3 regions of the Citrobacter meridianamericanus genome follow, and region 3 is predicted to be linked to each of the others. Evidence: predicted binding sites of a transcription regulator. Region 3 holds the regulator's gene; each other region holds the start of a gene.
The links. The regulator CRP, encoded in region 3, controls carbon source genes, mostly activating them, when cyclic AMP is high. The targets are predictions, from matches to a motif close to ATGTGANNNNNNTCACAT.

Region 1 (4,736 bases), 200 kb from region 3:
TCTCCTGGCGAATTTTGGGGACCGTATCCCAGCGGGGCGCCAGCTATCTTTGCCGATCAGGTCGCTAAGCTGGGCTTTCAGTCTTTGCTATTTAGTTGCGTTGGCAATGATGCCTTTGGGGAGATGAATATCGCCCGCCTGAGACGAGACGGTGTGAACGTTAAGGGCATTTCCGTTCTTCCTCATGCCACCACAGGCAGTGCGTTCGTTAGCTATCGTTCACAGGCACAGCGTGATTTTATCTTCAATTTACCTAACAGCGCCTGTGGGTTGCTGAGCGCTGAACATCTTGATGGAAAATTGCTTGGGCAATGTAACCACTTCCACATAATGGGATCTTCATTATTTTCTTTTCGACTGATTGATGCCGTGCGTAAAGCCATCAGCATTGTTAAAGAGAACGGAGGAACCATTTCGTTCGATCCGAACATTCGCAAAGAGATGCTGAATATTCGCGAGATGTCACAGGCTTTTGAATACATCCTGGATTACGCCGATTTCTTCCTGCCAAGTGATGGTGAACTGGACTACTTTGGTTTGAGCAAATCACGCGATGAGCTGCAGATTGTCGAAAACCTGCTTGCTCGGGGAATTAAACATATTGTGATTAAACGCGGTCCTCGCGGTGCCAGCTATTATTCTACGCAGGAGCAGCATCACGTCACCGGCTATCCGGTTGACGTTGTCGATCCCACTGGTGCTGGTGATTGCTTTGGCGCAACATTTGTCAGCCTGTTTCTTGCAGGATACTCGATTCCGGATGCGCTGGCTCATGCCAATGCGGCAGGCTCATTGGCGATATCGACGCGTGGGCCAATGGAAGGTACGTCAACGTTAGCGCAGATCAAGGCGCTGATGGGGTGAAATACCAGATGACGCTGACATCGTCTGGTATTTCACTGATTGGAATAATCAGGTCACTGGCGCCGGGTTAAACACCGCCAGCTGGTTATGCAGTCCCCACTGATCTGAGAATGTTTTCTTACGTCCGCTGGCGACGTCGAGAATAAACTCGAACAGTTTCAGACCCACATCTTCAATCGTTTCTTCTCCGGTGGCGATGGTGCCTGCGTTGATATCCATCAGGTCAAACCAACGATTGGCCAACTCGGTACGCGTCGCCATTTTTATCACCGGCACGGCCATCAGGCCATACGGTGTACCGCGACCGGTGGTAAAGACTTGTACTGTGATCCCGGAAGCAACCTGTTGCGTACCGCAGACAAAATCGCTGGCGGGGGTGGCAGCGTAAATCAGGCCACGTTTGGTTGGACGCTGGCCCGGCGACAAGACTTCGACAATCGCGCTCTTGCCCGACTTCGCAATAGAACCCAGCGCTTTTTCCACCACGTTTGCCAGACCACCTTTCTTGTTACCTGGGGAAGGGTTAGCGCTGCGGTCCGTTTTGCCCATGTCCAGGTAGTTGTCGTACCAGGCCATCTCCTCGAGCAGGCGTTTACCCACATCTTCGTTAATCGCACGTGGAGTCAGAAGGTGGATGGCATCGCGTACTTCGGTAACTTCAGAGAACATCACGGTGGCGCCACAGCGTACTAACAGGTCGGAGGCATAGCCTACAGCCGGGTTGGCCGTTACGCCGGAAAACGCATCGCTGCCGCCGCACTGCATGCCGACCACCAGTTCTGATGCCGGGCAGGTTTCACGCTGGCGCTGATTGAGCTTTGCCAGATGGCGTTCGGCCACCTGCAAAATATCGGCAACCATCGATTGAAAGCCGACGTGTTTTTCATCCTGCAGGCTGACGATGCTGGCGCTGTCGACCGGAATGCTTTTTACATCGTGCGTGCCTTCCAGCAGGCGCTCTGGCTGCAGTTTTTCACAGCCGAGGCCAATGACCATTACCTCACCGCCAAAGTTCGGGTTTAGCGCAATATTGTGAATAGTTCGAATGGGCACGATGGCGGCTGGAGCGTTAATCGCCACGCCGCAGCCGTACAGATGATTGAGCCCGACTACGCCGTCGACATTCGGATATTTGGGCAGCAGGTCGCGCTCAATGATTTTCACTACATAGTCCACCACGCCCGCTACGCAGTGCACGCTGGTGGAGATGCCGAGCAGATTCTTGGTGCCAACGTTACCGTCAGCATTGCGGTAGCCTTCGAAGGTATAACCCTCGAGAGGCGGCAGAGGCTCAGGCACTTTGGTTGCCAGCGGCAGCGTCTTCAGCGGCGGGGCCTTGGGCAGCTCAACCATTGATTCATCAATCCAGCTGCCACGGGGGATATCGCGAACGGCATAGCCTATCACTTCGCCATAACGCACGATTTCGCCGTGAACTGGAATATCCACGAGCGCCACTTTATGACCCTGGGGAATATGTTCAATTAGCTCCAGTCCGTCCGGAAAACGTGTCCCGGCTTTCAGACCATTGTCATTGACAATAATCGCCACATTATCTGTGTCGTGAACTTTAATATAAAACGCCGTTGGCGATTCTTGTCTAATTTCGATGTCGGCCATTGTCCAGTATTCTCCAACAAGTGGTGATAATAGTGTAGATATTTATATTTTGAATCTCATTATCAGTAATAAAGATTCGGTATCGTGAAATAAGAATGCCAGGAGTTTATCGCGAAGAATGTGACAATGATCACTTAAACTCAGCAAGGCCGTCCCACCAGGGGTAGCAATACGTAAATGTGTGGATTAGCGCCCATGCATGTGTGCATATGCCCAAAACATTATTTTAATAACTCGTGTTTAATGAGCGCTTGCACAATGATTAACGTTGGGCTGCTGATTATACTAAATCACGGTTTTATAGCGTCTGATAAATAATTATACGTTTTTATTATCGGTAATTTATCATCAGGGATATTTGCCAAATAATAATAAAAACTTTATGTACCCGAGGTAATTAGAATGATACTGGATACAGTTGTCGAGAAAAAGAAAGGTACGCACACCCGTTACTTAATATTACTAATCATATTTATTGTTACCGCCGTTAACTATGCGGACCGTGCGACGCTGTCTATTGCCGGCACGGAAGTGGCGAAAGAGTTGCAGCTCAGTGCCATCTCAATGGGTTACATTTTCTCCGCCTTCGGTTGGGCTTACCTGTTGATGCAAATCCCTGGCGGTTGGCTGCTGGATAAGTTCGGTTCGAAGAAAGTCTACACCTACAGTCTGTTCTTCTGGTCGCTGTTTACCTTTCTGCAGGGTTTTGTAGACATGTTCCCGCTGGCCTGGGCGGGTATTTCAATGTTCATCATGCGCTTTATGCTGGGCTTCTCGGAAGCGCCGTCCTTCCCGGCGAACGCCCGTATTGTGGCGGCCTGGTTCCCGACGAAAGAGCGCGGTACGGCATCCGCGATTTTTAACTCCGCACAATATTTCTCCCTGGCGCTGTTTTCGCCGCTGCTGGGCTGGCTGACCTTTGCCTGGGGCTGGGAGCACGTCTTTACCGTGATGGGCGTTATCGGTTTTGTGCTCACTGGCCTGTGGGTAAAGTTTATCCATAACCCAACCGATCACCCGCGTATGTCGCAAGAAGAGCTGAAGTTTATCTCTGAAAACGGTGCGGTAGTGGATATGGACCATAAAAAGCCCGGTGATGTGAAATCAGGTGGCCCTAAACTGCATTATATCAAGCAGTTGCTGACAAATCGTATGATGCTTGGCGTGTTCTTTGGTCAGTATTTTATTAACACCATTACCTGGTTTTTCCTCACCTGGTTCCCGATTTACCTGGTACAGGAAAAAGGCATGTCGATCCTGAAAGTGGGGCTGGTGGCGTCGATTCCTGCGCTGTGCGGATTTGCCGGGGGCGTGCTCGGCGGTGTGTTCTCTGATTATCTGATTAAACGTGGCTTCAGCATCACTCTGGCACGTAAGCTGCCGATTGTGCTCGGAATGTTGCTCGCGTCGACCATTATTCTGTGTAACTACACCGATAACACCACTCTGGTGGTTGCGCTGATGGCGCTTGCGTTCTTCGGCAAAGGCTTCGGCGCGCTGGGTTGGCCGGTGATTTCCGATACCGCGCCGAAAGAAATCGTCGGTCTGTGCGGTGGGGTATTTAACGTATTTGGCAACGTAGCCTCTATCGTCACCCCGCTGGTGATTGGTTATCTGGTGAGCGAGCTGCACTCATTTAATGCTGCGCTGATGTTTGTAGGGTGTTCGGCGCTGATGGCAATGGTTTGCTACCTGTTTATTGTCGGTGACATTAAACGTATGGAATTGCAGAAATAAACAAAGGTATAGGCGATGAATAACACGATTTTCCCGAATAAGTTTAAAGCGGCCCTCGCGGCGCAACAGATTCAGATTGGCTGCTGGTCTGCATTAGCCAGCCCAATTAGTACCGAAGTTTTAGGCCTGGCGGGTTTTGACTGGCTGGTGCTGGACGGCGAACACGCGCCGAACGATATCTCGACGTTTATCCCGCAATTGATGGCGCTGAAAGGCAGCGTCAGCGCGCCGGTCGTGCGCGTACCGACCAACGAGCCGGTGATTATCAAGCGCTTGCTGGATATTGGGTTTTACAACTTCCTGATCCCGTTCGTTGAGACGGAAGAAGAGGCAGTGAAAGCCGTGGCGTCGACCCGCTATCCGCCGGAAGGTATTCGCGGCGTGTCCGTCTCCCATCGCGCCAATATGTTTGGCACCGTACCTGACTACTTTGCGCAGTCGAATAAGAACATCACCATCATCGTGCAGATTGAAAGTCAACAGGGCGTCGATAACGTTGACGCCATCGCGGCGAC
Region 2 (4,736 bases), 2.3 Mb from region 3:
TAGCGCATCAACCAAATGACCAATCGGGCGCTCTTTCATGCGCGGTTCGCCCGTGAGCACGATGTCATTGTTGCCCAGGCACAGCGCTGCGGCCAGCGGGCGCATTGCGGTTCCGGCATTGCCAAGGAACAGCTCCACAGCACCTTCTGCATGCAGCGCACCGCCATTACCGATTATCTCGCAACGCGTGCGATCGGCTGAAAGGGTATAGATAATCCCTAACGCATTCAGAGCATTAAGCATATGGCGGACATCATCGCTGTCCAACAGGTTGGTCAGAACAGTGGTGCCATTTGCTAATGCAGCCAGCAGCAAAGCGCGGTTAGAAACACTTTTGGATCCAGGCAGATTGATGGTGCCATCCACCCGCGCAATGGGTTGTAACGTCAGGGATTCCATGAAACTCGACTCTCAAAAACAGACATAAAAACCCCACAGGTTGGCTGTGGGGATGAAAATAAAGCTGATTAACCGCGGCGACGCTCGAAATCGACCATGAAATCGGTCAGCGCTTTTACACCTTCCAGCGGCATTGCATTGTAGATGGACGCGCGCATACCGCCGACCACACGATGCCCTTTCAGCGCATGCAGGCCCGCAGCGAAAGACTCTTCCAGGAAGAGTTTATCCAGCGTGCTATCAGCCAACTGGAACGGGACGTTCATGCGAGAACGGTTCGATTTCGCCACGTCATTACGGTAGAAATCGCTGTTATCGATTACGCCATACAGCAGTTCCGCTTTTTGCTGGTTAATTTTATCCATCGCGTTAACACCGCCCTGCTCTTTCAGCCATTTAAAGACCAGGCCAGACAGATACCAGGCAAAAGTTGGCGGCGTATTAAACATGGAGTCGTTGTCATTCAGCACGGTATAATCGAGGATTGACGGGCAAGACACATGGGCCTTACCCAGCAAATCTTCACGCACGATGACAATCGTCAGCCCCGCCGGGCCAATGTTTTTCTGCGCTCCGGCATAAATTACGCCATAGCGGCTTACGTCAATCGGTGCGGAAAGAATGGTCGAGGACAGATCCGCCGTAACCACCACGTCGCTGGCAAAATTCGGCGTTTCATCGATCGCAATGCCATCGATGGTTTCATTCGGGCAATAGTGCAAGTACGCCGCATTGTCAGAAAGCTGCCATTCACTCATCGGCTTAACGGCACGCAGTCCGTCAACGGTGACTTTGGCGTCGATAACGTTTGGCGTACAGTACTTCTTCGCTTCTTTAATTGCACTGGCGGCCCAATACCCAGCATCCACGTAATCCGCCGTGGTTTTGTCACCCAGAATATTTAACGGGATACCCGCGAATTGCCCACGGCCACCGCCATGGCAGAACAACACTTTATAGTTGGAGGGGATACTGAGAAGATCGCGAAAATCCTGCTCTGCTTCCTCTGCGACTTGAATGAATTCTTTGCCACGGTGGCTAATTTCCATCACCGACGTGCCAAGACCGTTCCAGTCGCGAAGATCCTGTTGAGCCAGTTTAAGTACTTCTGCCGGTAGCATTGCCGGACCTGAACTAAAATTGAAGACCTGAGCCATTTCCCCTCACCACGTTGTGTTGTTGTCCAATCAACATCCTGTCATTGACGATAATCCGGTGACAGATATTGGTATAAGTTATTCCTGTGGATATCGGTTTTATCATTCAGTGACACGCGCCGCAATGGGTAAAAATGACCAGGGTAAAAATGTGTCGTTGGTCACACAACAGAATCTATCGGATTGACGGGTAAAAACCGAGATTTTCGCTGTCAGGTAACCCGTTTTGCCCGACTGGCCTTCGACCATTCTGGATTTGCACAGCGCGGGCATAATTGATGATCGCCGGCATTCATTTGCACCACTTCACTGCAACGTATGCAGGCATAGTCCCCAGCTTCAGGCATTATCTTAAAGCGTTGCGTACAGCGTTTTGGCAGAATACTGAGTCCCGGCTTTACATCTTCATTGGCATAGAAATAGACGCTGATTTGCCCGTTCGTTTCCAGAATGGCCAGTTTCACCTGTCCTAATTGCTCTACGCCGTTCAAACGCAATTCCATAAAGAACTCGAATTCCGTCATATTGGCGCTATTGAGCTTTGACCATGCCAGCTCACCATCTTCAATGATCACAACAGGCTTCCCCTCCAGCAAATCCTCCATTTTTTCGCTGTGTGCCATCAACCACATTACCAACCGGTACAGCACTGCAAGGGTAATAAAGACCACCAGCACCGGCAGCATTGGAACATCATCATAAAACGCCACGTCTCCCGCTGCGGAACCCAGCGTAAGGATGATCAGGACTTCAAAAAGCGACATCTGACGTACGCCGCGACGTCCGGTGATTTTTAAAAACAGAAAAACCAATATAAAGGTATAGAGGCTGCGCAAAGCAACTTCGCCCAGAAAATCCATCGGCACTTTATCAAGCGCCATACGGTGTAAATCGAATGCTTTCATTAATATGCTCTAAACGTGGTTGGCTGTAAGAAAGCATAGCTAATGCTTTTATTTACGCCTGGAATCCGGCGACGATAGCGCCGTTCATTGAAAACCCGTATCATTGCGCGCTTTCCGTACGACAAAAGTGATTTTCATGACGCAAACATTTATCCCCGGCAAAGATGCCGCTCTGGAAGACTCCATCGCTCGCTTCCAGCAAAAATTGCTCGACCTTGGTTTTCAAATTGAGGAAGCCTCGTGGTTGAATCCCGTCCCTAACGTCTGGTCTGTACATATTCGCGACAAAGAATGCGCGTTGTGCTTTACCAACGGGAAAGGCGCGACAAAAAAAGCGGCACTGGCTTCCGCGTTGGGCGAATACTTTGAGCGTCTGTCGACTAACTACTTCTTTGCGGATTTCTGGCTGGGTGAAACCATCGCCAACGGTCCGTTCGTGCATTACCCGAACGAAAAATGGTTCCCGCTGACTGAAAACGACGATGTACCAGAAGGTCTGCTGGATGCACGACTGCGAGCGTTTTACGATCCAGAAAACGAACTGACTGGCAGCATGCTTATCGATCTACAGTCCGGTAATGAAGAACGTGGCGTCTGCGGTCTGCCGTTTACCCGCCAGTCTGATAACCAGACCGTCTATATACCGATGAATATTATCGGCAACCTGTATGTTTCTAACGGCATGTCTGCGGGTAACACGCGAAACGAAGCTCGCGTTCAGGGCCTGTCTGAAGTCTTTGAGCGTCATGTGAAGAACCGCATTATTGCGGAAAGCATCAGCCTGCCGGAAATCCCGGCCGAAGTCATGGCGCGCTATCCGGCTGTGGTGGAGTCCATCGCCAAACTGGAAGCGGAAGGTTTCCCAATTTTCGCCTACGATGGCTCGCTGGGCGGCAAGTATCCGGTGATTTGCGTTGTCCTGTTCAACCCGGCGAACGGTACCTGCTTTGCCTCCTTCGGCGCGCACCCGGATTTCGGCGTAGCACTGGAGCGTACCGTCACTGAACTGTTGCAGGGCCGTGGTCTGAAAGACCTTGATGTCTTCACCCCACCGACTTTTGACGACGAAGAAGTGGCTGAACACACTAACCTTGAAACCCACTTCATTGATTCCAGCGGTCTGATTTCATGGGATCTGTTCAAGCAGGATGCCGACTATCCGTTCGTTGACTGGAATTTCTCTGGCACCACGGAAGAAGAGTTCGCCACCCTAATGGCTATCTTCAATGCTGAAGATAAAGAAGTGTATATCGCCGACTATGAGCATCTGAGCGTTTACGCCTGCCGCATTATTGTTCCGGGAATGTCTGACATCTACCCGTCTGAAGATCTGTGGTTAGCCAACAACGCCATGGGCGCCCATCTGCGTGACACCATCCTCTCTCTGCCGGGAAGTGAATGGGATAAAGAAGACTATCTCAACCTGATCGAACAACTGGATGAAGAAGGCTTTGACGACTTCACCCGCGTCCGCGAACTACTTGGTCTGGCAACCGGCGCGGATAACGGTTGGTACACCCTGCGTATTGGCGAGCTAAAAGTGATGCTGGCGCTGGCCGGTGGCGACCTGGAGCAGGCGCTGGTCTGGACAGAATGGACGATGGAATTCAATGCCTCCGTCTTTAGCGCTGAACGTGCCAACTACTACCGCTGTCTGCAAACGCTGCTTCTGCTCTCTCAGGAAGAAGATCGTCAGCCGCTGCAATATCTGAATGCGTTTGTCCGCATGTACGGTGCCGAGGCGGTTGAAGCGGCAAGTGCAGCATTGAGTGGCGAAGCGCCATTCTACGGGTTGCAAACCGTTGATAGCGATCTGCAGGCTTTCCCGGCGCATCAGTCTCTGCTGAAAGCCTATGAAAAACTACAGCGCGCGAAAGCGGCACATTGGTCAAAATAATGACAGTCAGCCTGCGCTAAGTAGGCTAAAAGTTTTGTCTGGGATATATTACGGGGCGCTTTGAGCGCCCTGTTTTTTTATTTTGGTCAAATCGGAAAATAAATGTAAAAACAAGGTTAAATATTAGTAGTTGATATTAAAAAAATTAGCGTATTAATGCAGTTTTTTATCTCAATTACTCCATTTTAATTAACCGTCTAACAGGAGACAAAAAGAAAAAATTCAACTCACTTTATAATTTTTAAAATTTATTTTTATGTGGATAATCAACAAGTTACTCCGTAATTGCATAAAAACCATGCGTCTTACGGGCCTATAAGCCAGGCGAGATATGATCTATATCAAATTCTCATCTATAATGCTTTGTTAGTATCTCGT
Region 3 (4,736 bases):
CAACGTATCTGGAGACTTCATCATGATTATTCCCTGGCAAGACATCTCCCCGGACGCGCTGGACAATCTGCTTGAAAGCTTTGTCTTGCGCGAAGGCACCGATTATGGTGAACATGAACGCTCGCTCGAACAAAAAGTCGCCGACGTCAAACGCCAACTACAATCAGGTGAAGCCGTGCTGGTGTGGTCCGAATTGCATGAAACGGTCAACATTATGCCGAGGAAGCAGATTCGCGAGTAATCCGTAGCCGCCGGCGACTTTACTATAATTACAACCATTTCATGGAGTTGTTATGTCTGCCAAACATCCGGTGATTGCGGTAACAGGATCCAGCGGCGCGGGGACCACCACCACCAGCCTCGCGTTTCGTAAAATATTCGCGCAGTTAAATCTGCGCGCCGCCGAGGTGGAAGGCGACAGTTTTCATCGCTATACCCGCCCGGAAATGGACATGGCGATTCGCAAAGCGCGCGATGCCGGGCGGCATATCAGCTATTTCGGCCCCGAAGCTAACGACTTCGGTCTGCTGGAGCAAACCTTCATTGAATACGGTCAGACGGGCAAAGGTCAGTCGCGTAAATATCTGCACACCTACGATGAGGCCGTACCGTGGAATCAGGTTCCGGGGACATTTACGCCCTGGCAGCCGCTGCCTGAACCGACGGATGTCCTGTTCTATGAGGGACTTCACGGCGGCGTTGTCACCCCGCAGCAAAATGTGGCCCGGCATGTCGATCTGTTGGTTGGTGTGGTGCCGATCGTGAACCTGGAGTGGATCCAGAAGCTGACCCGCGATACCAGCGAGCGTGGACACTCGCGTGAAGCGGTGATGGACTCGGTGGTGCGTTCAATGGACGATTATATCAATTACATCACGCCGCAGTTTTCCCGTACGCACATTAACTTTCAGCGCGTACCCACCGTCGATACCTCTAACCCCTTTGCCGCCAAGAGTATTCCGTCACTCGATGAAAGCTTTGTCGTGATTCATTTTCGTAATCTGGAAGGGATCGATTTCCCATGGCTACTGGCCATGCTGCAGGGCTCATTCATTTCTCATATCAATACATTGGTTGTTCCGGGCGGGAAAATGGGTCTGGCGATGGAATTGATTATGCTGCCGCTAGTCCAGCGACTGATGGAAGGTAAAAAGATAGAGTAAGGTGTTTTTTTGCCGGATGGCGGCTAATGCTTTATCCGGCCTACGCGTTTAAATCCTGTAGGCCTGATAAGTGTAACGCCATCAGGCATAACATCACGAAGCGGCAACCACTTCATAGGAGTGGGTAATGTTCACCGCCTTTTCCAGCATCAGCGCCACGGAGCAATATTTTTCCGCCGAAAGATCGACCGCGCGAGCGACGGACGCATCTTTCAGATCGTTACCCGTTACAACGAAATGCAGGTTGATGTGGGTAAACAGGCGTGGCGCTTCATCACGACGCTCGGAGGTCAGCTTCACTTCGCAGTTGGTCACATCCTGACGACCCTTTTGCAGGATCGACACCACATCAATTGCGCTGCAACCGCCCGCAGCCATTAAGACCATTTCCATCGGGCTCGGCGCTTTATCACCGGAGTTACCGTCCATCAAAATCTGGTGGCCAGAGGCGGACTCACCGAGGAAGGTTAACCCTTCAACCCACTTAACACGTGCTTGCATATTTTATTACTCCGATGCATCAATTTTCCTGACAGATTACGCGCACACAACAAATCTCGCAACGGAAGGCGACCTGCGTCATGCTGAAGCGAGACACCAGGAGACACACGGCGAAAGCTATGCTAAAACAGTCAGGATGCTACAGTAATACATTGACGTACTGCATGTATGCAGAGGACATCACATTACAGGCCGTCGCACGTATTGACAGCCCCCTTCCCAGGTAGCGGGAAGCACATTTTTGCAAACCCAGAGGCAGGTAGTATTTTGGCTCTGGAGACAGCTTATAACAGAGGATAACCGCGCATGGTGCTTGGCAAACCGCAAACAGACCCGACTCTCGAATGGTTCTTGTCTCATTGCCATATTCATAAGTACCCATCGAAGAGCACGCTGATTCACCAGGGTGAAAAAGCGGAAACGTTGTACTACATCGTTAAAGGCTCAGTGGCAGTGCTGATCAAAGATGAAGAAGGGAAAGAAATGATCCTTTCTTATCTGAATCAGGGCGATTTTATTGGTGAATTAGGCCTCTTCGAAGAAGGTCAGGAACGCAGCGCCTGGGTCCGTGCTAAAACTGCATGTGAAGTCGCTGAAATTTCGTACAAAAAATTTCGCCAATTAATCCAGGTCAATCCAGATATTCTGATGCGCCTGTCCTCTCAGATGGCTCGCCGTCTGCAGGTCACGTCTGAAAAAGTTGGCAACCTTGCCTTCCTCGACGTTACCGGTCGTATCGCGCAGACTCTGCTGAATCTGGCGAAACAGCCTGACGCGATGACCCACCCGGACGGCATGCAGATTAAAATCACCCGCCAGGAAATCGGCCAGATCGTTGGCTGTTCCCGTGAGACCGTTGGTCGTATTCTGAAGATGCTGGAAGATCAGAATCTGATCTCCGCACACGGTAAGACCATCGTCGTCTACGGCACACGTTAACCCCATCGAAGTGGCGCGTTACCCCGTAATGCGCCACTTTTGTTTGCACCGATGTGGCGAAGACTGATATATCACCCTGAGATCAACTACGCACTACGACAGACGCTGGTGCTATGTTTACCTGTGGCCGTCGGTCTGATCATCGGGCAGCTTCATCTGGGGCTCCTCTTCTCCCTCGTCCCTGCCTGCTGCAATATTGCCGGTCTTGATACCCCGCATAAGCGCTTTTTCAAACGCTTAGTGATTGGTGCGTCTTTGTTTGCCGGATGCAGTCTGATCATGCAGATACTGCTGGCACAGACTATACCGCTGCCGCTGATCCTCACTGGCCTGACGCTGATTCTTGGTGTAACCGCTGAATTAGGCCCTCTGCATGCACGACTACTACCTGCCTCGCTTATCGCGGCAATTTTCACGCTCAGCCTGGCCGGGAACATGCCCGTCTGGGAGCCACTGCTGATCTACGCGTTGGGTACATTGTGGTACGGCCTGTTCAACTGGTTCTGGTTCTGGATGTGGCGTGAGCAGCCGCTGCGTGAGTCGCTCAGCTTGTTGTATCGTGAATTAGCCGATTACTGTGAGGCCAAATACAGCCTCCTGACTCAGCATGCCGATCCGGAAAAAGCGCTACCCCCCCTGCTTGTGCGCCAACAAAAAGCGGTAGATTTGATTACCCAGTGCTATCAGCAAATGCATATGCTGTCGGCACATCGCAACAACGATTATAAGCGCCTGCTACGTGCCTTTCAGGAGGCGCTCGATTTACAGGAACATATTTCCGTCAGCCTCCACCAGCCGGAAGAGGTGCAAAAGCTGGTAGAACGTAGCCACGCCGAACAGGTGATCCGCTGGAACGCGCGCACCGTCGCCGAACGCCTTCGCGTTCTGGCCGATGACATTTTGTATCACCGCTTGCCAACACGTTTTTCAATGGATAAACAAATTGGCACGCTGGAGAAAATTGCCAACCAACATCCGGACAATCCGGTAGGACAATTTTGTTACTGGCACTTCAGCCGTATTGCCCGAGTGCTACGCACCCAGCGCCCACTGTATGCCCGGGATTTAATGGCTGACAAGCAGCGTCGGTTGCCGCTTATCCCCGCACTGAAAAGCTATATGTCGTTGAAATCCCCAGCGCTGCGTAATGCCGGACGCATCAGCGTAATGTTGAGCATTGCCAGCCTGATGGGCAGCGCTTTACATCTGCCAAAACCCTACTGGATTTTGATGACAATCCTGTTCGTCACGCAAAATGGCTACGGGGCGACCCGGGTACGTATTTTACACCGTTCAGTAGGGACGCTCGTTGGCCTGGTGATCGCTGGCGTCACACTGCACTTTCATATTCAGGAGAGTTACACGCTGGCAGGCATGCTGCTGATAACCCTGGTGAGTTATCTGACCATCCGTAAAAACTACGGCTGGGCTACCGTCGGCTTTACGGTCACCGCGGTATACACCCTGCAGTTGCTGACACTGAACGGGGAACAGTTTATCGTGCCGCGGTTTATCGATACGGTCACTGGTTGCCTAATCGCCTTTGGCGGGATGCTCTGGCTATGGCCGCAGTGGCAGAGCGGCCTGCTGCGTAAAAACGCCCACGATGCGTTAGAAGCCGATCAGGAAGCCATCCGCCTGATCCTTAGCAACGATCCGCAGGCCACACCGCTGGCGTATCAACGCATGCGGGTCAACCAGGCGCATAACACGTTGTTCAACTCACTTAACCAGGCGATGCAGGAGCCAGGATTCAACTCGCACTATCTGGCGGACATGAAACTGTGGGTTACGCATAGCCAGTTCATCGTCGAACACATCAACGCGATGACCACGCTGGCAAGGGAACATACGATGCTGACGCCGGATTTGGCGCAGCGGTATCTGGAGTCCTGTGAAATTGCGATCCAGCGCTGTCAGCAACGGCTGGAATATGACGGCCCTGGAAGCTCCGGCGATGTAAATATTCTCGAGGCGCCAGAGATGCTGTCCCACGGGCCTTTAAGTACCCTTGAGCAGCATCTACAGCGGATATTAGGGCATCTGAACACCATGCATACCATTTCGTCGGTAGCATGGCGTCAGCGACCGCATCACGGGATCTGGCTGAGCCGCCGGTTGCGAGATATGAAG

Region 1: the regulator CRP is predicted to act here: its motif matches at 2,603-2,620, upstream of garD (galactarate dehydratase).
Region 2: the regulator CRP is predicted to act here: its motif matches at 1,706-1,723, upstream of serC (3-phosphoserine/phosphohydroxythreonine transaminase).

The regions. Positions count from the first base shown of each region.
Region 1 is NZ_CP101036.1:623,984-628,719, forward strand. It holds gene NMD08_RS03030 (sugar kinase) at 1-864, shown strand, start outside; gene garD (galactarate dehydratase) at 913-2,484, opposite strand; gene garP (galactarate/glucarate/glycerate transporter GarP) at 2,887-4,221, shown strand; gene garL (2-dehydro-3-deoxyglucarate aldolase) at 4,237-4,736, shown strand, end outside.
Region 2 is NZ_CP101036.1:3,462,968-3,467,703, forward strand. It holds gene aroA (3-phosphoshikimate 1-carboxyvinyltransferase) at 1-399, opposite strand, end outside; gene serC (3-phosphoserine/phosphohydroxythreonine transaminase) at 468-1,556, opposite strand; gene NMD08_RS17065 (DUF421 domain-containing protein) at 1,769-2,461, opposite strand; gene ycaO (30S ribosomal protein S12 methylthiotransferase accessory factor YcaO) at 2,598-4,358, shown strand.
Region 3 is NZ_CP101036.1:420,574-425,309, reverse strand. It holds partial or broken gene NMD08_RS01950 (hydrolase) at 1-26, shown strand, start outside; gene NMD08_RS01945 (YheU family protein) at 23-241, shown strand; gene NMD08_RS01940 (phosphoribulokinase) at 294-1,163, shown strand; gene NMD08_RS01935 (OsmC family protein) at 1,257-1,664, opposite strand; gene crp (cAMP-activated global transcriptional regulator CRP) at 1,971-2,603, shown strand; gene NMD08_RS01925 (YccS/YhfK family putative transporter) at 2,655-4,736, shown strand, end outside.